2 linked regions of the Massilia litorea genome follow. Each later gene encodes a partner of the first gene's protein in a complex. Links are inferred from orthologs where the notes say so. Each region holds a gene or a part of one and is shown in the gene's direction. Other genes may lie near its edges. The genes, in order: hfq and LPB04_RS01405.

Region 1 (5,861 bases):
CGTCAGGTCATGCTCGTCGTGAACAAGTCCGAGGGCATGAAGTACACCTCGGTCACCGCCGAGTTCTATGAGCTGGGCATGGGCGACCCCTATGTCATCTCCGCCGCCCACGGCGACGGCGTGACCGACCTCGTCAACGAAGCGCTGGACCAGGCCTTCGCTTCGCGTCCCGAGGCCGAGGAAGAGCTGGAAAGCCAGGACCACGGCGTGAAAATCGCCCTGGTCGGCCGCCCGAACGTCGGCAAGTCGACCCTGATCAACACCCTGGTCGGCGAGCAGCGCGTGATCGCCTTCGACATGCCGGGCACCACCCGCGACTCGATCGAAGTGCCCTTCGAGCGCGACGGCAAGCAGTACACGCTGATCGACACGGCCGGTATCCGCCGCCGCGGCAAGGTGTTCGAAGCGATCGAGAAGTTTTCGGTCGTGAAAACCCTGCAGTCGGTGTCGGAAGCGAACGTGGTCGTGCTGATGCTCGATGCCCAGCAGGATATTTCCGAGCAGGACGCCCACATCGCCGGCTTCATCCTGGAATCGGGCCGCGCCCTGGTCGTCGCCGTCAACAAGTGGGATGGCCTGACCAGCGACCAGCGCGACGAGGTCAAGAACACCATGGACCGCAAGCTCGACTTCCTGGGCTTCGCCGAAACGCGTTTCATCTCGGCGCTGAAGGGTACCGGCATCAAGCAGCTGATGGCCTCGGTCGACACGGCCTACGCCGCCGCCACCGCCAACCTGTCGACGCCGCGCCTGACGCGTGCGCTGCAGGAAGCGGTCGAGAAGCAGGAACCGAAGCGCAAGGGCACCTCGCGTCCGAAGATGCGCTATGCCCACCAGGGCGGCCAGAATCCGCCGATCATCGTCATCCACGGCAATGCGCTCGACGGCATCACCGAGCCGTACAAGCGCTACCTGGAAAAGCATTTCCGCGAAACCTTCAACCTGGTCGGTACGCCCCTGCGGATCGAACTGCGCAGCGGTAAAAATCCGTTCGCCCGGGAGCAGAATTAAACCGCTGGACGGCAGGCGGGCTCAGCGCGCTTAATGCTTTCTTAAGCATAGCAGTACGACAAAAAGTGGCAAAACAGGTTACAGTAACCGCAGGCCATCGTTCGCAAAGCTGAATCTTGCCCCGTGCACTTGAAATGGAGGCGCTTGCCTCCAACTTTTAAACTACAACAACATTACGGAGCTGTTATGAGCAACAAAGGGCAACTGTTACAAGACCCATTCCTCAATGCCTTGCGCAAAGAGCACGTCCCGGTCTCGATCTACCTCGTCAACGGGATCAAGCTGCAGGGCCATATCGAGTCCTTCGACCAATATGTGGTCCTGCTCCGCAATACCGTGACCCAGATGGTGTACAAGCATGCCATTTCCACCGTTGTCCCGGCTCGCGCCGTCAATCTCAACCTCGAATCCGAAGCTGAGTAAGGCCGATGGCTGACGCCCCCGGCAACAACAGCACGCGCGCCGTCCTGGTCGGCGTCGATTTTGGCGCGGTCGATTTCACGGCCAGCCTCGAAGAGCTGGCCTTGCTGGCCAGTTCTGCCGGCGCCGAGCCGATCGATACGATCACGGCCAAGCGCAATGCCCCCGATCCCGCCTACTTCGTCGGCAGCGGCAAGGCCGACGAAATCGGCGTCGCCGCCAAGGCCCTTGGCGCCGAACTGGTCATCTTCAACCATGCTTTATCCCCCGCGCAGCAGCGCAATCTCGAACGGCGCCTGGAACTGGGCATCATCGACCGCACCAGCCTGATCCTCGACATCTTCGCCCAGCGCGCCAAGAGCCACGAGGGCAAGCTGCAGGTCGAACTGGCCCAGCTGCAGCACCTGGCCACGCGCCTGATCCGCGGCTGGACCCACCTTGAACGCCAGAAGGGCGGTATCGGCCTGCGCGGTCCGGGTGAAACCCAGCTCGAGACCGACCGCCGGCTGATCGGCGAGCGGGTCAAAGCCTTGCGCACGCGCCTGGCCAAGCTGCGCAAGCAACACGAAACCCAGCGCCGCGCACGCGGGCGCAACAACACCTTCTCGGTGTCGCTGGTCGGCTATACCAATGCCGGCAAGTCGACCCTGTTCAACACGCTGACGAAGGCCGGCGTGTATGTCGCGAACCAGCTGTTCGCAACGCTCGACACCACCAGCCGCCGCCTGTATCTCGGCGACGAGACGGGCAGCGTCGTCATTTCCGATACCGTCGGGTTTGTCAGGGAGCTGCCGCACCAGCTGGTGGCCGCTTTCCGCGCCACGCTGGAAGAAACCATCCACGCGGACTTGCTGCTGCACGTGGTCGACGGTTCCTCGCCGACCCGCATGGAGCAGATCGAGCAGGTCAACGAGGTCCTGCGCGAAATCGGCGCCGACCACATTCCGCAGATCCTCGTGTGGAACAAGATTGATGCGGCCGACCTCCAGCCTGGGGTCGAACGTGATGAACATGATAAAATCAGCCGCGTTTTTATCAGCGCCAGGAGCGGCGCAGGCCTCGATCTGCTGCGCGACGCAATTGTCGAGGCAGCCAAGTCGGCAGCGAGCTACCCAGCCAATCCGGTGCCAGGCTTGAGCCCTGAAAACGAAGAGCAGGACGATGCAGCGCTGGAATCATCGATGCTCGATGATAACGGCGAAAGTAATCCAACCTCCACCCATGTCGGGCCCCAATAAAAGCCTATGCTTGTTTCCTTACTAAAACGTTTCGGCATTAAACTTTCGCTGAACGATCCGCGCTGGGGCAAAAATCCCGAGAGCGACCATAAAGCCCAGGAAGGGCGCCGTCCGGGTGAGGGTCCACCCGACCTCGATCAGATGTGGCGCGACTTCAATGCCCGCCTGAACCGCCTGTTCGGCAGCCGCGGCAACAACGGCGACGCCGGTGGCCCGTATCGCGGCGAAGGCCGCGGCGCGGGCATTACCGCGTCCGTGATCGGCTTCATCGTGCTCCTGATCTGGCTCGCCAGCGGCGCCTTCATCGTGCAGGAAGGGCAGGTCGGCGTGGTCACCACCTTCGGCCGCCTGTCCCACACGACCGGCGCCGGCTTCAACTGGCGCTGGCCGGCCCCGATCCAGGCCCACGAAACCGTCAACGTCTCGCAGGTCCGCACCGCCGAAATCGGCTACCGCGACAACGTACGCAACAAGCAGGGCGCCGAGTCGCTGATGCTGACCGATGACGAAAACATCATCGACATCCAGTTCGCGGTGCAGTACACGCTGAAGGACCCGGTCGCCTGGGTCTTCAACAACCGCGACCAGGATGCGACCGTGCACCAGGTGGCCGAGACGGCGATCCGCGAAGTGGTTGGCAAGAGCAAGATGGACTTCGTGCTGTACGAGGGCCGCGAGAAGGTCGCGCTCGACGTCCACCGCATCATCCAGCAGATCGTCGACCGCTACAAGCTGGGCGCCCTGATCACCAACGTGACCATGCAGAACGTGCAGCCGCCGGAGCAGGTGCAGAGCGCCTTCGACGACGCGGTCAAGGCCGGCCAGGACCGCGCCCGTGCCCGCAACGAAGGCGAGGCCTATGCCAACGACGTGATCCCGCGTGCCCGCGGCGCCGCCTTCCGCCTGCTGCAGGACGCCGAAGCCTACCGCTCGATGGTGGTCGAAAACGCCACCGGTAACGCCGCCCGCTTCAACCAGGTCGTCACCGAGTATGCGAAAGCGCCGGGCGTCACCCGCGACCGCATGTACATCGACACGATGCAGCAGATCTTCAGCAGCACCAGCAAGGTGATGGTCGACGCCAAGTCGGGGTCGAACATGCTGTACCTGCCGCTCGACAAGCTGATCGCGCAAGTGGCCGCCAACGACGCCGCCACGGGCAGTGCCCGATCGGGTCCGGTGCAACTGCAGCAACAGCCGAACCAGCAGGAGCAGGCGACCACGCCTGCGCAGGAAGTGCAGCAGACGATTGAACAGGTACGCCAGCGCGACAGCCGTTCGCGCGATTCCTCACGTGACAGGGAGAGCCGTTAATGAGCCGCCTCGTAACCATTTTCGTGGCGGGCTTCATTGCCCTGATGCTGCTGTCGTCGACCGTGTTCGTGGTCGACCAGCGCCGCTTCGCCATCGTCTTCGCACTCGGCGAGGTACGTGAGGTCATCTCCGAGCCGGGCCTGCACTTCAAACTGCCGCCGCCGTTCCAGAACATCGTCTATCTCGACAAGCGCGTCCTGACCCTGGATACGCCCGACGCCGACCGCTTCATCACGGCCGAGAAGAAGAACATCCTGGTCGACGCCTTCGTCAAATGGCGCATCGTCGAGCCGCGCCTGTACTACGTCAGCTTCAGCGGCGACGAGCGCGCCGCGACCAACCGCATGTCGCAGATCATCAAGGCGGCCCTGAACGACGAGATTACCAAGCGCACCGTGCGCCAGGTGATCTCCGGGGAACGCGGCGCCGTGATGCAGGCGGTGCAGAACAAGGTCGTGGCCGAAGCCAAGCAGATCGGCATCGGCATCGTCGACGTGCGCCTGAAGCGCGTGGACTACATCGAGCAGATCAACAATTCCGTCTACGACCGCATGCGCGCCGAGCGGGTTCGCGTAGCCAATGAATTGCGTTCGACCGGCTCCGCCGAAAGCGAAAAGATCCGCGCCGACGCCGACCGCCAGCGCACCGTGATCCTGGCCGAAGCCTTCCGCGAAGCCGAGAAGATCAAGGGCGAGGGCGATGGCAAGGCATCGGCGATCTATGCCGAGTCCTTCGGCAAGAACCCGGAGTTCTATAAATTCTATCGTTCGCTCGAAGCCTACCGCGCCAGCTTCAAGGCGCATGGGGACGTGATGGTGATCGATTCGAATTCGGAGTTCTTCAAGTATTTCAGGAGTCCGGGTACGAAATAAATCATCCGAAAACGCCGCGTCGATCGCGGCGTTTTTTTTTGCCATTCGAACGATCAAACGCCGTACCGCGTGGGCTCGAGAGCACACCCTACGGACGGCAGCACGGTAGGGTGGGCACTCCGTGCCCACGCGGACCTTCGATCAGTGTTGGCGGTGTCCCGGCGCACCGTTACAACGTGCGAAACGCCGCGACGTCGGCCCTGTTGTATAGCCCAGTTTCAGTGGCAACCCGGCAACTTCCGAGCCTTTCATCCATCATCCGCCCCCAGTGCCATCCCATTTTCGGGTAAAATTGCCGATTCGGCGCTGACTTCGTCTTGCACGGGCGCGCCTTGTTGCTTCATTTCTAACAATTCCCATAGCTGTTGCCCATGCCGAACTGGCTTTTGCCTGAGAATATCGCCGACGTATTGCCGTCGGAAGCGCGCAAGATCGAAGACCTGCGCCGCCAGATGCTCGACACCTTCCGCCTGTACGGCTACGAGCTGGTGATGCCGCCGCTGCTCGAATACGTCGAGTCGCTGCTGGCCGGCGCCGGGCAAGATACCGACCTGCGCACCTTCAAACTGGTCGACCAGCTATCCGGGCGCCTGCTTGGCCTGCGCGCCGACATGACGACGCAGGTCGCGCGCATCGACGCGCACCTGCTCAACCGCGATTCGATCACCCGCCTGTGCTATGCCGGCAGCGTGCTGCATACCCGTCCGTCGGGCCTGCACGCCACCCGCGAGCCGCTGCAGATCGGCGCCGAGATCTACGGCCACGCCGGCCTCGAGGCCGATGCCGAGATTCAGGAACTGGCGCTGGCCTCGGTCGCGCTGGCCGGTTTTACCGAAGTGCGCCTCGACATGGCCCACGTCGGCGTGCTGCGCGCACTGCTGGCCGAAGACGCCGCCGCGAAGAATGACGAAGCCCAGATCACCGCATTGCTGCGCGCGAAAGACACGCCCGGCCTGGACGAGATCACCCGCAGCTATGCACCCGCCACGCGCGCCGCGCTGATGGC
Region 2 (16,673 bases), 2.5 Mb from region 1 along the record:
AGCCAGCTGCTGCGCTACCGGATTCCGGGCCGCACCGAGACCGATATGCGCCTGGGCTACGAGCCGGCGGGTTCGCCCTGGAGCGTGCTGCTGCGCGTGAAGAACCTGCAGAACAAGGTCGAGCCGGTCACGATCGACAGCTTCGGCATGACCGTGCCGAGCGAGCCGCGCGCAGTCGCCTTGCGCGTCGATTACCGGTTCTGAACGGAAGTCCATCCATGACGCTCCCGCGCATCACCCTCGTCCTGCTGGCCCTGGTGGCGGCAAGCCTGCTCGTGCGCGCGCTGGGCGACACCAGCGGCCTGCTGGTGGCCAGTTCGGTGCTGATGTTCGCCTGCTGCGCCAGCAGCGCCGTCCACGTGCTGGGCGCGCGCGCGGCGCTGCGCTTCGTGCTGATCGCGGTCGTCCTCGGCTGGACGGCCGAGCAGCTCGGCTCGACCTATGGCTGGTTCTTCGGTTCCTATACCTATACCGAGGTGCTCGGGCCGCGCATCGGCAAGGTCCCTTTCGTGATCGCGCTGATGTGGTTCGCCCTGAGCTATATCGGCTACGTGATCGCCAACCTGATCGTCTGGCAGACGCCGAGCGACGGCGCCACCGCGCTCGGGCAGACGCTGGCGCAGTCGCTGCTGGCGGCGATGGTCGTCACCGCCTATGACCTCGGCGCCGATCCCTACATGGTGTTCAAGCTGAAGGCCTGGATCATGACGGAGACCGACGGCGGCTGGTTCGGCGAAACCCTGCAGGGCTTCGCCGGCTGGATGTTCGTCTCCTTCGTCATCGTCTTCCTGTTCCGCCTGACCCTGCGGCGGCAGCCGCCGGTCGCCAGGGTGCCGGTGGCGCCGCGCGACATCGCCGTGCCGCTGGCGATCTACGGCGGCAGCCTGCTGTTCCAGGCGCTGCTCGGCGTACCGGTCGAAACGCGCGCCATCGCCGTGTTCGCAATGGGCATTCCGCTGCTGGCCGCCCTGTGCGGCTGGAGCCGCTGGCGCCAGCCGGGCGTGCGCCTGGCGGGGGAGGCGTGATGGGGACCATGTCTGAACCGGTCGCCGCCGACCCGCGCCTGCGCGCCGATCCGCTGGCCGACGACACCATCGCGCGCATCCTCGGGCCATGGGGCGAGGGCACGCCGGCCCTGTCGCGCTGGGACGCGATCGCGGTCGTCAACCGCGAGCTGGCAGGCTGGGAGACCAACGGCGCGCTCGATGGCTGGACCGCTGCTGCGCAGACCCCGGCGCCGATCGCCGCAGCGCTCGAAGACTACGTACGGCAGGCACGCCGGCTGCCCGCCTGGGTCGACGCCGGCAAGGTCGGCTGCGCGGAATCGGTCTTCGTCGACATGAGCATGCTCTCGTGCACGCTGCTGTTTTGCGCCAGCCTGCCCGAGTGTTATGTGCCGGTTGACCTGGCCAGCGTGCTGCACACGGCCGGCCAGCTCGAGCGGCACACCGACTACCGGGTGCGGTCGACGGCGGCGATGATCTTCCCGGTGATGCTGCGCGGCGGCCTGCTCGATGCCGACGGCGGCGGGGTGGCGCAGGTGCTCAAGGTGCGCCTGATCCACGCCACGATCCGCCACCTGATCGTGCGCGGCAACCCGGGCGAGGCGCTCGAACACGGCGCCGCGGTACCCGCCTTGCTGCCCGAAGGCAAGGGCCTGTATCAAACCCTGTTCGCGCGCGGCTGGGACGTGAACGCCAACGGCCTGCCCTGCAACCAGCAAGAGCTGGCCTATACGCTGCTCACGTTTCACTATGTCTTCCTGCGCAGCCTGCGCCGCCTCGGCCTGGGCCTGACAAAAGAGGAGGAGGGCGCCTACCTGCACGCCTGGAACGTGGTCGGCCACCTGCTCGGCATCGAGCAAAGCCTGCTGGTGCAAACGATGAAGGAAGCCGAGGCCCTGTTCGCGCGCCTGCAGGGCGACGGACGCGCGCTGGCTGCAGCCCGCCATGCGCCGGCCACGCGCAAGGCCGGCGCCGCGTTCCATGCGCGCAGCACCGACCCGCGCCCGGCGCTGGCGAACGCCCTGATGGGGGCGATGCAGGCCGAGATTCCACTGCGTTCGTTAAAACCCTTCCCGGTGCTGCTGACGCGCTACCTGTGCGGACGCGAGACGGCGGCGGACCTGGGACTGGACGGGCGCGTGTCCCTGGTTTCGCGCGCCCTGTTCGCGCTCGGCATGGGCGTGACGCGCGCCGTCGATACCCTGGCGCGGGTGGTCCGGCCCGGCTTTTCGATCGCGCGCCTGGCCACGCGCATCCTCGGCTACCGCCTGACGGTGCGCTTCCTGATGGACCAGACGCGGCCCCTGAAACTGCCCGAAGCGCTGCTGCGCCAGGTCGCGGGCGCCGTGAACGACTGGGACGTCGACCCGCAGGCGCCCCGCTGGATGAACAGCATCGAGCGCCGCTTCCGCCCCGATGCCGCCCCAAGCCCACAGGAGGAAGCCGCATGATGTGGTCCGTGTCGCCCCGGCTGCGCGCAGCCCTCGCGCTGCTGCTGCTCCTGGTGCTGTCGCTTGCTTTCCTGCCGCGCGCCCGGGCGGCGTCACCGCTGGTGCTCGACGACCGCAGCGGCAGCGTCGAGGCCTGGCCCGCGCTGACGATGTTCACCGACCCCGGCGGCAAGCTCGGGATCGAGGCCGTGCTGGCCGAACCGCAGCGCTTTACCGCGCCCGTGTCGAGCCATGCGACGCTCGGGGTGCAGAACGACCCGGTCTGGCTGCACATCCCGGTCAGGGTGCCGGCCGGCAGCCGCGCGGCCTGGATCGCGGAGATCGATTACGCGGTCCTGAACAAGGTCGAGTTCTTCGTGGTGAGCGAGGGTGTCCTGCGCCAGCATGGCGTGGCCGGCAACCTGCAGCCGCCGCAAGCGGGCGGGCGCCGGGTGCGCACGCCGGCCGTGCTGCTCGACCTGCTGCACGGCCAGCGCCACGACATCTACCTGCGCATCGAGAATACCGGTGCGATGGTGCTGCCGCTGCGCTTCTCGCAGCCCGCGGTATTTCATGCCGATGCCGTCAACGAGCAGATGCTGCAAGGCCTGCTGCTGGGCCTGAGCCTGTGCTTGCTGCTTTACAGCCTGGCCCAGGCGCTGAACCTGCGCGAGCCGCTGTTTGGCAAGTACGCGCTGATGATCGCCGGCACGACCCTGTTCTCGGCCGAGTTCTTCGGCATCGGCAGCCAGTACTTCTGGGGCGCCAACGCCTGGATGAACATCCATGCCGGCGGCCTGTTCGCCCTGATGTCCTCCTGCGGCGCCTACCTGTTCGTCGAGCAGGCGCTCGCGCGTCCCGGCAAGGACCGCATCTTCAGCCGCCTGATGAAAACCGGCGCCGCGCTCACCGCTTGCGCCGCGCTGGCATTCGCTGCTGACCTGATCAGCGTCGGGCAGCTGGTGATCATCGTCAGCACGCTCGGCATCATGCCGATGCTGCTGGGCCTGCCGGGCGCACTGAATCGCGCGCGCCGCGGCGACCCGGTCGGCCTGTATTTCCTGCTCGGCTGGGCACTGAGCTTCACCGGCTCGCTCGTGCTGAGCCAGATGATCAACGGCGCGGTGGACGCCGGCTTCTGGACCATGCACTCGCTGCAGTTCACGAATGCGGTCGACATGGTCATCTTCATGCGCGTGCTTGGCCTGCGCACGGGTGCGATCCGCAATGCCATGCTGCGCGCGGAAGCGGCGACCCGCCTGAAATCGGACTTCCTGGCCAACATGAGCCACGAGATCCGCACCCCGATGAATGCGATCATCGGCATGAGCCGGCTGGCCCTGATGGCCGATCCGGCACCGCGCCTGCGCAACTACCTGGGCAAGATCCTGGGCGCGGGCGAACACCTGCTCGGCATCGTCAACGACATCCTCGATTTCTCGAAGATCGAGGCCGGCCAGCTGAAGATCGAGCAGGTCGAGTTCGACCTCAACGACCTGCTCGAGCACCTGTCCAACCTCACCGCCATCAAGCTCGATGCGCGCCGCGTCGAACTCGTGTTCCGCGTCGGACGCGGCGTGCCGGCGCGCCTGGTCGGCGATCCGCTGCGCCTGGGCCAGATCCTGATCAACCTCACCAGCAATGCCGTCAAGTTCACCGGGGAGGGCGAGATCGTCGTCGGCGTCGAGGTGGCAGCGCGCAGTACCGGCGCATTGACCCTGCGTTTCTGCGTCACCGACACCGGCATCGGCATGGACGCGGACCAGCTGGCGCGCCTGTTCCAGTCCTTCCGCCAGGGCGACGATTCGATCACGCGCAAGTACGGCGGCACGGGTCTCGGCCTCTCGATTTCGAAGCAGCTGGTCGAATTGATGGGCGGCGCGATCGCCGTCACCAGCACCCCGAACGTCGGCAGCAGCTTCAGTTTCACGGTGCCGCTCGGGCAGGCGGGGAGCGCGCCCGGCGTGCTTTCCGCTCCCGGAGCCGCGCTCCAGCAGATGCGCCTGCTGGTGGTCGACGACAGCGAGACGGCGCGCGCTGCGCTGGTCGAAATGTTGGAGGGCTTCGGCATCGCCGCCGACGCGGCCTCGTGCGGAAAAGAGGCGCTGGCACGATGGAAGGACGCGGCAGCACGCGGCAAACCCTACCAGGTCGTGCTGATGGATTACCTGATGCCGGGCTGGGACGGCGTCGAGACGATCCGCCGTATCCGCGCGGCCGGGGATATCGGCGCCGCGCCCTCGATCCTGATGGTCAGCGCCTGCGCCCGCGAAACGGTACAGCTGCAGGCGGGACAGCTGCAGCTGCAGGGCTTCCTGAACAAGCCGGTGGGCCCGGCGCTGCTGTACCACAGCCTGCTGCGGGTGCTGCGTCCGGACCTGGCCCCGGGCGGTGCGCCCGAGCGGATGGAAGCGGACCCGCGCGGCCTGGCGCGGCTGCGCGGTGCGCGCATCCTGCTGGTCGAGGACAACGCCAACAACCGCGAAGTGGCGCTCGACTTCCTGGCCGCCGCCCCGGTCCACGTCGACGTCGCCGTCCACGGCGGCGAGGCGGTCGAGATGGTGCAGCTGCACGACTACGACCTGGTGCTGATGGATATCCAGATGCGCGAGGTCGACGGCCTCACCGCCACGCGCCGCATCCGCGCCATCGAGCGCCTGCGCGCGCTGCCGATCGTCGCCATGACCGCGCACGCAATGGCGGGCGACCGCGAACGCAGCCTCGCGGCCGGCATGAACGACCATCTCGCCAAGCCGATCGATCCGGACCTGTTGTTCCGCACCCTGCTGGCCTGGATCGATCCGGCGCGCCTGGATGGGCGCGCAGCGCCGGCCGCGCAGGTTGAGACGCTGCCGGGCAACGACACCGTCCTGCTGCCGGCCGTGCCCGGCGTCGACTGGGACACGGCGCTGGCCGGCGTCAGCCACCAGCATGCGCGCCTGATCAAGCGCGTGCGCAGCTTCGTGCAGGAATACCGCGCCGCGCCGCGCCAGCTGGCCGAGGCCCTGGCCAGCGGCGACGAGGCCCCGCTGGCAGCGCTGGCGCACAACCTGAAGTCGAGCGCGGCCTATGTCGGCGCCTACGAGCTGGCGGCGCAGGCCCGGCGCCTCGAGGAAGCGCTGCGCGCCGATGACGCGCAACGCGCGGCCGGCATGGTGCCGGCCCTGATCGCGACCCTCGACACCATCCTGGCCGGGATGGCGCCGCTGGCCGGTCCGCGCGACCAGCCCGCGCGCCCGCCCGACGGCTTGCCGACGCTGGTGGCGCGCCTCGCGGCCCAGCTGGCGGCGGACGACGCCCGCGCCCGCGACACCCTGGCCGAACTGCAGGCGCGGCTCCCCGCCGCCGCCTTTGCTGCGCCCCTGGCCGCAATCGCGCACGCCGTGAGCGAGCTCGAATACGAGGCCGCCCTGGCGCCGCTCGCCGAACTGGAAGGGCTGCTGCGCCCGAACCTGGAGGAATGCGCATGACGCCAGCCGAACCGCAGAAAGTCCTGGTCGCCGACGACGACCCGGTCAACCGTGACGTGCTGTGCGAGCTGCTCCAGCCCGAGTACACGGTGCTGCTCGCGAAGAACGGCGCCCAGGCCGTCGAGCGCGCGACGCGCCACGTGCCCGACCTGGTCCTGCTCGACGTGATGATGCCGGACATGAGCGGCTTCGAAGTCCTGCGCCGCCTGCGCGCCACGCCCCAGACCGAACACGTCTCGGTCATCTTCATTTCGGGCCTCGACCGTCCGGAAGACGAAGCGGCCGGCCTCAAGATGGGCGCCTCCGACTACATCGCCAAGCCCTTCAATGCGACGGTGGTGCTGGCGCGGGTGGCGCTGCACCTTCAATTGGTGCGCCAGCGGCGCCTGCTCGAACACCTGGCCCACGTCGACGGCCTGACCGAGCTGGCCAACCGGCGCCGCTTCGACGACGTCTACGACCTCGAATGGCAGCGCGCCCGCCGCAGCGGCCGGCCGCTGTCGCTGGCCCTGCTCGACATCGACTCCTTTAAACAGTTCAACGATTTATATGGCCACCCGGCCGGCGACCGCGCCCTGCGTGCGGTTGCGCGCGTGGCCGGCACCCACATGCGGCGCCCGGCCGACCTGGCGGCGCGCTACGGCGGCGAAGAGCTGGTGCTCCTGATGCCGGAAACCGATGCCGTTCAGGCGCTGCAGATCGCGCAGGCCTTGCGCCAGGCAGTGGCCGAGCTGATGATCGCCCATGCCGGTTCCGCGGCGGCGTCCTGCATCACGGTCAGCATCGGCGGCGCCAGCCTCGACCCGGCCCAGGCGGAAAGCTCGGCAGCGCTGTTCGAGGCGGCGGATGTGCAGTTGTATCGGGCCAAGCAGGGCGGACGCAATCGGGTGATGTGGCGGGGCGCGCAAGAAGCGCTTACTGACGCGGGATAATTGTTATTTCTGGCTGGGAAATGCAATGCGCCTTTGTCGAGGGAATACTTGTTGCCTGATCAATTGCGTTAGTTCACTAACATAGCGCTCACTGCTGGTCGGTTATGTTGTTCGTTGAATCGAAGACAACTGATCAACCAGCGAGGACCGCATGACCACACGCAATAACAAATCCGGCGCCACCGATGGCGCCGGTTCCGTACTGAGCACCGTCGCCGGGCCATCGACCAGCACGCCGCCATCGAGCCTGGGCAGCAGCGATCCGGTTCCCGAGCGCCTGCTCGAGAAAACCAGCGCCGAAAAGGACCTGGCCGCCGCCATGCCCTTCAATCCGAACAAGCCGGCCGAGTACGGCGATGCGTCGGGCACCCCACCCGAGGGCGACCATCACCAGCCGTCGACGCCGGCCGCGACCGGCAGCACGAGCAGCGAAATCATGATGTCGGAGAAGGTCGGCAACGGCCAGCCGCCGGTCGGCCAGAATCCGACCGTGGCGCCGCTTGACCGCGTGCGTGTGGATCCGAGCGACCGCCACCTGACCACCAACCAGGGCGTGCCGGTGGCGGACAACCAGCATTCGCTCAAGATCGGCCTGCGCGGACCGACCGCGATGGAAGATTTTATTCTGCGCGAAAAGATCACCCATTTCGACCATGAACGCATTCCCGAGCGCGTGGTGCATGCGCGCGGCTCGGCCGCGCACGGCTATTTCGAGTCCTACGGCGACTTCAGCGAACTGACCCGCGCGGTCCCGTTCGCCGCCAAGGGCAAGCGCACCCCGGTCTTCGTGCGCTTCTCGACCGTCGCCGGCGAACGCGGCTCGACCGACACGGCGCGCGACGTGCGCGGCTTCGCGGTCAAGTTTTATACGGAGCAGGGCAACTGGGACCTGGTGGGCAACAACATCCCGGTCTTCTTCATCCAGGATGCGATGAAATTCCCGGACCTGGTGCACGCCGCCAAGCCGGAACCGCACCATGCGATGCCGCAGGCCGCCACGGCCCACGACACCTTCTGGGACTTCGCCTCGCTGTCTCCGGAAATCGCGCACATGCTGATGTGGGTGATGTCCGACCGCGCCATCCCGCGCAGCTACCGCACGATGCAGGGCTTCGGTGTGCACACCTTCCGCCTGATCAACGCGCAGGGCGAGTCGCGCTTCGTGAAATTCCACTGGACCCCGTTACAGGGCACGCACTCGCTGGTCTGGGACGAGGCGGTGCGTATTTCCGGCGCCGATTCCGACTTCCACCGGCGCGACCTGTGGGAAGCGATCGAGGGCGGCAATTTCCCGGAATGGGAACTGGGCCTGCAAATCTTCACCGAAGAGCAGGCCGCATCCTTCCCCTTCGACATCCTCGATGCCACCAAGCTGGTGCCGGAAGAGCTCGTTCCGATCACGCCGGTCGGCCGCATGGTGCTCGACCGTAACCCGGACAACTTCTTTGCCGAGACCGAGCAGGTGGCCTTCTGCACCGCGCACATCGTGCCGGGCATCGATTTTTCCAATGACCCGCTGCTGCAAGGCCGCAACCACTCCTACCTGGACACCCAGATCAGCCGCCTGGGCGGCGCGAATTTCCATGAAATTCCGATCAATTCGCCGATCGTCCAGATCCAGAACAACCAGCGCGACGGCATGCACCGCCAGGCCATCAACCGCGGCCGTGTGAACTACGAGCCGAACTCGCTGGGCGGTGGCTGTCCATTCCAGGCCGGCAAGGCCGGCTTCACCAGCTTCCCGGAACGCTTCACGACCGAAGACAAGGTGCGCGGCAATCCCGCCCTGTTCGCCGAGCACTACGGCCAGGCGCGCCTGTTCTACCAGAGCCAGAGCGCGGCCGAGCAGACCCACATCGCCAACGCCTTCCGCTTCGAGCTGACCCGGGTGCAAACCCCGGCCGTGCGCGAGCGCATGCTGGCTTTGCTGGCGAATGTCGACGACGGCCTGGTGGCCAAGGTGGCCGAAGGCCTGGGGATGGACGTGCCGGCGCCGCTGCCGATGGCCAGCCCGGATCCGGTCCCGGTCTACGATCCATCGCCGGCGCTGTCGCTGCTGAGCCGTCCGGGCGAAACCGGCATCCGCACCCGCCGCGTGGCGATCCTGGTGGCCAATGGCGTGGACGGCAAACAGGTGCGCAAGCTGTATGCGGACTTGCTGAAGGATGGCGCCGTGCCTCGCCTGGTGGGCAACATGCTGGGCAAGGTCAAGGCCAGCGCCGGCGACCCGCTGGATGTCGAGATCTCGCTCGAAGCCGGCCCGTCGGTGATGTACGACGCCGTGATCGTGCCCGATGGCGACAAATCGGCCGAGCTGCTGGCGCGCAACGCCCACGCGATCGACTTCCTGCGCGAGCAGTACCGCCATTGCAAGCCGATCATGGTGCTGGGCAGCGGCGCCGCTTTGCTGGCCAAGGCCATGATTCCGGCGACGCTGCCGGATGGTTCGGACGATCCGGCGCTGCTGGTCGATGCCGGCCTGGATGCCTTCAAGCAGGCGCTGGCCAGCCACCGCTCCTTCGCGCGCGAGACCGATCCGCCGATGGTCTGATCTATCCTGGCCCGCGCTGTTCGGCGGGCTTGCGGAAAGCCGTCCGGAATGCGCGCAGCGCAGCCGGATGGTAGACCGTACGGTGGTTTTCTTCGGGGAAGGCCGCCAGTTCGAAGCGCAGACCGGGTGCTGCGGCCGTGTCGAACACTTGCTTGAGCCGGCCAGCGAGCGCCGGCATACCCGGTTCGCCGCTGGCGGCGACGAACAGCGTTTTATTCCCATGACGCCGCGTGCGCAGCTGCGCCGCCCCCTTCGCCAGCAAGCCTTCGCGATTCCACCACAGGCTCGGATCGACGGCGATATAGGTGTCGAACATCTCCGGGGCGACAAAATACGTTTCCATCACGAACAGGCCGGCCAGCGATTCGCCGACGATGGCCGTTTCGCCCGTGGTCCGGTAACGCCCGCTAATCGCCGGCATCAGCTCGGTGCGGATGAAAGCGCGAAACGCTTCCGAGCGCCCGATCACGGGCGCGATCTTGCGGTCTTCCGGATCGTCGCTGGGGCCCGTCAGGTCGCGGCGGCGCTGCGTGTTTTCGATACCGACGAGCATGAACGGGCGCATGGTGCCGCTCGCGACCGAGATCTGCAGCAATCCCGCGATATGCAGGAAATCCTCTTCCAGGCCGCCGTCAGGCATGTACAGGACGGGCAGGGGCGCGCCGTTTGCGGCCGGCGCGTTATAAACATTGATGCGGCGGTTCTCACCGAGCACGCTGGAGGGCAGCATGAAGGTGTCGCCGATCGCCAGCGGCGCCGCGGCAAGCGCCGACTGGGCACCGGCGCGTGCGCAGGCGGCGAGGGCGGCCAGCGCGGCGGCGGCCTGTAACACGGTTCGGCGGTTGGTCAATGCGGCTCCTCGGCAGTGTGCGTGCCGAGCAGTGTGCCTGTCCGCCGCGCGCAGGGTCAAGTACTGCGTTCAGACGCCGCCGGCGTAACCGTTCTGGCGCCAGGCCTCGTAGACCACGACCGCCACCGTGTTCGACAGGTTCAGGCTGCGGTTGTCCGGCATCATCGGCAGGCGGATGCGTTGGGATGCCGGAAAGCTTTCGCGGAAGGCAGGTGCGAGGCCGCGCGATTCGGGTCCGAAGACGAACACGTCGCCCGGTTTGAATGCGGCGTCGGCGAAGGGGGAGGAACCGTGGGTCGTCAGCGCGAACATGCGGCTCGGGTCGGGCTGGGTGTCCGCCAGGAAGGCTTCCCAGTTCTTGTGCACCTTCATCGTCGCGTAGTCGTGGTAATCGAGCCCGGCGCGGCGCATCTTGGCGTCGTCGAGGGGGAAACCGAGCGGTTCGATCAGGTGCAACTGGACGCCGGTGTTGGCGCACAGGCGGATGACGTTGCCCGTGTTGGGCGGGATTTCCGGTTCAAACAGGACTACGTGAAACAAGCGCTTCTCCTCGATCAATGGGGTGGCGTGCGGGCGAACACCAGGTTCGTCACCCGCAGCGCGCCGGCCGCCTTCAGGGTGGCGGCCAGTTCGTTCAATGTGTGGCCGCTCGTCATGACGTCGTCGACGACGCCGACGTGGCGGCCCTGTATTCTCTCTGCCATGTCCGGCGCGATCTCGAAGGCGCCGCGGATGTTGGCCGCCCGTTCGCGCGGCCTCACGCCCGACTGCGCGGCCGTCTCGACGGCACGCGTTGCCAGGCGCGGCTGCAGCCCGACACCGAGCGCACTCGCCAGCGGCCGGGCGATCTCGAGCGCCTGGTTGAAGCCGCGCTCCCGCAAGCGGCGCGGCCCCAGCGGGACCGGGCACAGCAGATCGGGCAGGGGCAAGCCGGGCCGCGCCAGCACCGCGTCCCGCAGCAGGCCCGCGCACCAGGGCGCCAGCGGCAGCCGGGCGCCGAATTTCAGGCCGAGCACCAGGCCGTCGAGCGGCGCCGCGTAATCGACGGCGACGACCGTGGCATCATGAGCCGGTTCGTCGGCAAGGCAGGCGCCGCAGGCTTGCCCGGGCAGTTCTGTTGGGCCAAGCGGGTTGGCGCAGCAGGGACAGCGCGGTCCGCCAGGCGCCGCGTAACTCAGCGTGCAGGACGCGCAGACGGCACCCGGCGCCTGCTCGCCGCACAGGGCGCACGAACTTGGCAACAGCATGGGCAGCAGCCGGCCGGCCAGGGCGCGCGGCCAGCGCAGCAACAACGGTTCGATGCGCTCACCCATCGGCTCGGCTCTCCGCAAACCTGTACACTTCCGCCATTATCTCATTTGAACGCAACAGAACCATGGCTTCTCCCTCGTCCCCATCGAAAATGAGCGCACCGATTGACCAGTCGCGTGTGCGTGCACTGTTCGCGGAACCGCAGCGCGTGGCCGCTGCCGACTTCCTGCGCCGCGAGATCGCCGCGCGCATGCACGAGCGGCTGAGCCTGGTAAAGATCGTGCCGCAGCGCGTGCTCGACGCCGGCTGCGGCACCGGGCCCGATCTCGGCACCCTGCAAAAAACCTATCCGGCGGCCCAGATCATCGGCATGGATGCCTCGAGCGCCATGCTGGCCGAGGCTAAAGCGCCGGCGCCGGCGCTGCGCTCGCTGAACCAGATGCTCAGCCGCCTGATGCCGGCCAAGGCCGGCGTCGATCTTCTTTGCGGCGACTTTGGAATCCTGCCATTCGGTCCGAACTCGCTCGACCTGGTGTGGTCGAACCTGGCGCTGCACTGGCATCCGCAGCCCGACCGCGTGTTCGCCGAGTGGCGCCGCGTGCTGCGCGTCGATGGTTTATTGATGTTCTCGAATTTCGGTCCCGACACCTTCAAGGAACTGCGCGCCGCCTTTGCCGAGCTCGACGAATCGCCGCATACCTTGCCCTTCGTCGACATGCACGATTTCGGCGATCAACTGGTGGAAGCCGGCTTCTCGACGCCGGTGATGGATGCCGAGCGCATCACCGTCACCTATGGCACGGTCGAGGCGCTGCTGGCGGATGTGCGGGCGATCGGCGGCAACCCGCTGGCGACGCGCCGGCGCGGGCTGGTCGGGCGCGCGGCCTGGCAGCGCATGGTGGATGCACTGGAAGCGCAGCGTGGGGCGGACGGCAAGATTGGCTTGAGTTTCGAGGTGATTTATGGCCACGCGTTCCGGCCCGTGCCGAAGACGACGGCGGCGGGGGAGGCGATCGTGCAATTCCGGCCGCGCAAGCCGTGATGTCGGCCGTGGATATCCTGTCGCGGCCCGGTTGGAAGATCCGGGCTACGGTGGCGATGCACGCGTGGGCACAGGTGCTCACGCGTTCGTGCCGGAGAAACCCGGGTACTGGTATAAATCGCTAACACGGCTAACTCGCAGCGGCAAGGCCGATACGGCAACGCTCGATGCTCTAATGCATGAAATATCACAGCGATGGCAAGGATTTTCCTTGAATAAAAATTAGCGATTTGAGTATAATCAATGACTATTTTTTCGTCCTCTGCCCTGTAAACATTGAAAAACAGGGTGAAATGGTGGAAGAATTAGAAAATTGAAAAGCAGCATCAGCAAGTTTGGCGCCCGTCAGTGTTGTTGCAGTTGCTGATGGACGAGCATGGTTTCAACCAGTTGCGCGTCCACAAGCCGTGCCGCCGGGAACCAGCTTGCACTTGGTTTCGGAGCGGCGGCGGTTCGTTCATGGAATTGCTGACCGTTTAAAAATATTCTTATTTTGGGTGGTTGGGGACAATTCATGACATATGCAAAGCGACTTCACGCCTTGGTGCTCGGTCTCGCAGTATGGACCAGTATCCCGGCACTGGCGGCCCCGGAAATCACGGGGCGGCCGGTGGAACACCAGTTGAACATGCAAACTCCGGTGACTGGGATCGGCGCTGACATCTACAGCTTGCACAACTGGATGATGCTGGTCTGCCTCATCATCTTCCTCGGCGTCTTCGGCGTCATGTTCTACTCGGTGTTCAAGCACCGCAAATCCCTCGGCCACAAACCGGCCACCTTCCACGAATCGACCGCCGTCGAAATCGCCTGGACCATCGTTCCCTTCCTGATCGTCATCGGCATGGCCCTGCCTGCCACCAAGACGGTCGTCGCCCTGAAGGACACCTCGAATGCCGATTTGACCATCAAGGCCACCGGCATGCAGTGGAAATGGGGCTACGACTACCTGAAGGGCGAAGGCGAGGGCATCAGCTTCCTGTCGAACCTGTCGACCCCGCGCAGCCAGATCGGCGAGCCGGGCGTGGCGCCGACCGAAGCACGCGGCGAAAACTACCTGCTCGAAGTCGACAGGGAAGTGGTGGTCCCGGTCGGCAAGAAGGTCCGCATGGTCCTGACCGCCAACGACGTGATCCACGCCTGGACGATTCCGGCGTTTGCCATCAAGCAGGATGCGATTCCCGGTTTCGTGCGCGACGCCTGGTTCAAGGCCGACAAGGTCGGCGTCTACCGCGGCAACTGCGTCGAGCTGTGCGGCAAGGACCACGCCTTCATGCCGATCGTGGTGCGCGTCGTCTCCGCCGAGGATTACACTGCCTGGGTCGCGGGCGAGAAAAAGAAAATGGCCGCGCTGGCCGACGATCCGACCAAGGTCTGGACCATCGACGAACTGAAAACCAAGGGTGAAGCCGTCTACGCCGCCAACTGCGTGGCTTGCCACCAGGCCAACGGCAAGGGCATCCCGAACACCTTCGCGCCGCTCGACGGTTCGCCGGTCGTGAACGGCCCCAGGGCGCACCAGGTCGACGTGCTGCTGCATGGCCAGGATACGCCGGCCTATGCGGCGGCCATGCCGGCCTGGAAGCAGCTGTCGGATTCGGACATTGCGGCGGTGATTACCTATACCCGCAATTCCTGGTCGAACAAGGCCGCCGAAAACATCGTCCAACCGGCCGAAGTGCTGGCTGCACGCAGCAAGTAACGTAGCAAGCAAGATCGTTTCCAGGATACTGACATGACTACCAGCACTCTCGATCACGCGCACGACGACCATCACGGCCACGACCACGCGCATCACGACATGCCGACCGGCGCCCGCCGCTGGCTGTTCGCCACTAACCACAAGGACATCGGCACCCTGTACCTGTGGTTCGCCTTCACCATGCTGCTCTCGGGCGGCGTGCTGGCGCTGATGATCCGCACCGAGCTGTTCCAGCCCGGCCTGCAGTTCTTCCGTCCCGAGTTCTTCAACCAGCTGACCACCATGCACGGCATCGTGATGGTGTTCGGCGCGATCATGCCGGCCTTCGTCGGCTTCGCCAACTGGATGATCCCGCTGCAGGTGGGAGCGTCCGACATGGCCTTCGCGCGCATGAACAACTTCTCGTTCTGGCTGCTGCCGCCGGCCGCGTTCCTGCTGGCCGCGTCCTTCTTCGTGCCGGGCGGCGCCACCGCCGCCGGCTGGACCCTGTATGCGCCGCTGTCGACCCAGATGGGCCCGGGCATGGACATGGCGATCTTCGCCCTGCACATCATGGGTGCTTCGTCGATCATGGGTTCGATTAACATCATCGTCACCATCCTGAACATGCGCGCGCCCGGCATGACCCTGATGAAGATGCCGATGTTCTGCTGGACCTGGCTGATCACCGCCTTCCTGCTGATCGCCGTGATGCCGGTGCTGGCAGGCGCCATCACCATGACCCTGACCGACCGCCACTTCGGCACCTCATTCTTCAATGCCGCCGGCGGCGGCGATCCGGTCATGTACCAGCACATCTTCTGGTTCTTCGGCCACCCCGAGGTCTACATCATGATCCTGCCGGCCTTCGGCATCGTCTCGCAGATCATCCCGGCCTTTGCACGTAAACCCTTGTTCGGCTATGCCTCGATGGTCTACGCGACCGCCTCGATCGCCGTGCTGTCCTTTATCGTCTGGGCCCACCACATGTTCACCACCGGCATGCCGGTGACCTCGCAGCTGTTCTTCATGTACGCCACCATGCTGATCGCGGTGCCGACCGGCGTGAAGGTGTTCAACTGGGTCGCCACCATGTGGAAGGGCTCGATGACCTTCGAGACGCCGATGCTGTTCGCGGTCGGCTTCCTGTTCGTGTTCACGATGGGCGGCTTCACCGGCCTGATCCTGGCCGTGACGCCGATCGACATCCAGGTGCAGGACACCTATTACGTGGTGGCCCACTTCCACTACGTGCTGGTGGCCGGCTCGCTGTTCGCGCTGTTCGCCGGCTTCTACTACTGGGCGCCGAAGTGGACCGGCCACATGTATCCGGAAGGCCGCGGCAAGGCGCACTTCTGGCTGTCGCTGATCACGTTTAACATCACCTTCTTCCCGATGCACTTCCTGGGCCTGGCCGGCATGCCGCGCCGCTATGCCGACTACGCGGTGCAGTTCACCGACTTCAACATGATCGTCTCGGTCGGCGCCTTCGGCTTCGGCCTGTCGCAGGTCTACTTCCTGCTGTTCGTGGTGCTGCCGACGATCAAGGGCGGTCCGAAAGCGGAAGCCAAACCATGGGAAGGCGCGGAAGGCCTGGAGTGGACCGTGCCGAGCCCGGCGCCGTTCCACACCTTCGAGAACCCGCCGCTGGTGAAGTGATGAATCAGCCGACGAAGCCGAACGCCAAGGCGAGGAACGTTCGAACAGCTTTGGTGCTGGCTCTGGTTGCCGCGTTCTTCTTCGCGGCCGTCATCCTCAAGCGCCTGTGGATGTGACGTGAGCTACACGCCTATCGAACGCCTGCGCCTGAACCGCTCCACCTTCGGCAAGCTGGTGGTGGTGGCGGTGGCGATGTTCGGCTTCGGCTATGCGCTGGTGCCGGTCTACCGCCAGGTCTGCGAGGTACTCGGCATCAATGTGCTGACCCAGAAGGACGGTACGGTCGAGCGCCCGGCGAACACCCAGGTCGACACCACGCGCACGATCACGGTGGAACTCGATGGCAACTCGCAGGGGCCGTGGCGCTTCCGTCCGACCACGCGCAGCATCGAGGTGCATCCGGGCGAATTGGCGACCGTGGTCTACGAAGTGGTGAATACCCAGGCGCGCGCCGTGAAAGCGCAGGCGATCCCGAGTTACGCGCCACAGTCGGCGACGCCGCATTTCAAGAAGGTCGAGTGCTTCTGCTTCCGCGAGCAGCTCATGCAGCCGAACGAAGCGCGCCAGATGCCGGTGGTATTCTTCATCGACCCGAAGCTGCCGAAGGAAGTCAAAACGATCACGCTGTCGTACACCTTCTTCGAGGTGTCCGGCGCGGTGGCGGCGAAATAGATGGAACAGAACGAACAGCCGCGCCGCAAGGCTTCGTTCGCGGCCTCGATGAAGGCCGTGTTCTGGTCCTTCTTCGGAGTGCGCAAGCGGCGCGATTACGAGGATGACGCGGTGAACCTGAATCCGGTTCA

Evidence for each region.
Region 2: the proteins of hfq (region 1) and LPB04_RS01405 are in contact, whole or in part, in a crystal structure (PDB 3VU3), measured with the Escherichia coli proteins. The link is inferred for Massilia litorea from one-to-one orthologs.

The regions. Positions count from the first base shown.
Region 1 is NZ_CP062941.1:2,863,606-2,869,466, forward strand. Bases 11-2,815 are described here. They hold hfq (RNA chaperone Hfq), read left to right. Parts: upstream 11-1,197; coding sequence 1,198-1,434; downstream 1,435-2,815. Other genes in these bases: der (ribosome biogenesis GTPase Der), read left to right, coding at 11-1,011; hflX (GTPase HflX), read left to right, coding at 1,440-2,669; hflK (FtsH protease activity modulator HflK), read left to right, coding at 2,676-2,815. Outside these bases: more of der, read left to right, coding at 1-10; more of hflK, read left to right, coding at 2,816-3,983; protease modulator HflC, read left to right, coding at 3,983-4,855; LPB04_RS12790 (ATP phosphoribosyltransferase regulatory subunit), read left to right, coding at 5,227-5,861. UniProt on the Escherichia coli protein: RNA chaperone that binds small regulatory RNA (sRNAs) and mRNAs to facilitate mRNA translational regulation in response to envelope stress, environmental stress and changes in metabolite concentrations.
Region 2 is NZ_CP062941.1:323,142-339,814, reverse strand. The notes cover bases 6,657-9,687. They hold LPB04_RS01405 (catalase), read left to right. Parts: upstream 6,657-6,987; coding sequence 6,988-9,387; downstream 9,388-9,687. Other genes in these bases: LPB04_RS01400 (alpha/beta hydrolase), read right to left, coding at 9,389-9,687; LPB04_RS01410 (diguanylate cyclase), read left to right, coding at 6,657-6,836. Outside these bases: LPB04_RS01430 (TonB-dependent receptor), read left to right, coding at 1-204; LPB04_RS01425 (carotenoid biosynthesis protein), read left to right, coding at 219-1,025; LPB04_RS01420 (oxygenase MpaB family protein), read left to right, coding at 1,025-2,455; LPB04_RS01415 (hybrid sensor histidine kinase/response regulator), read left to right, coding at 2,452-5,904; more of LPB04_RS01410, read left to right, coding at 5,901-6,656; more of LPB04_RS01400, read right to left, coding at 9,688-10,237; tRNA (uridine(34)/cytosine(34)/5-carboxymethylaminomethyluridine(34)-2'-O)-methyltransferase TrmL, read right to left, coding at 10,307-10,777; LPB04_RS01390 (ComF family protein), read right to left, coding at 10,792-11,550; LPB04_RS01385 (methyltransferase domain-containing protein), read left to right, coding at 11,640-12,530; coxB (cytochrome c oxidase subunit II), read left to right, coding at 13,045-14,232; ctaD (cytochrome c oxidase subunit I), read left to right, coding at 14,266-15,870; LPB04_RS23950 (cytochrome oxidase small assembly protein), read left to right, coding at 15,870-15,986; LPB04_RS01370 (cytochrome c oxidase assembly protein), read left to right, coding at 15,988-16,542; LPB04_RS01365 (DUF2970 domain-containing protein), read left to right, coding at 16,543-16,673.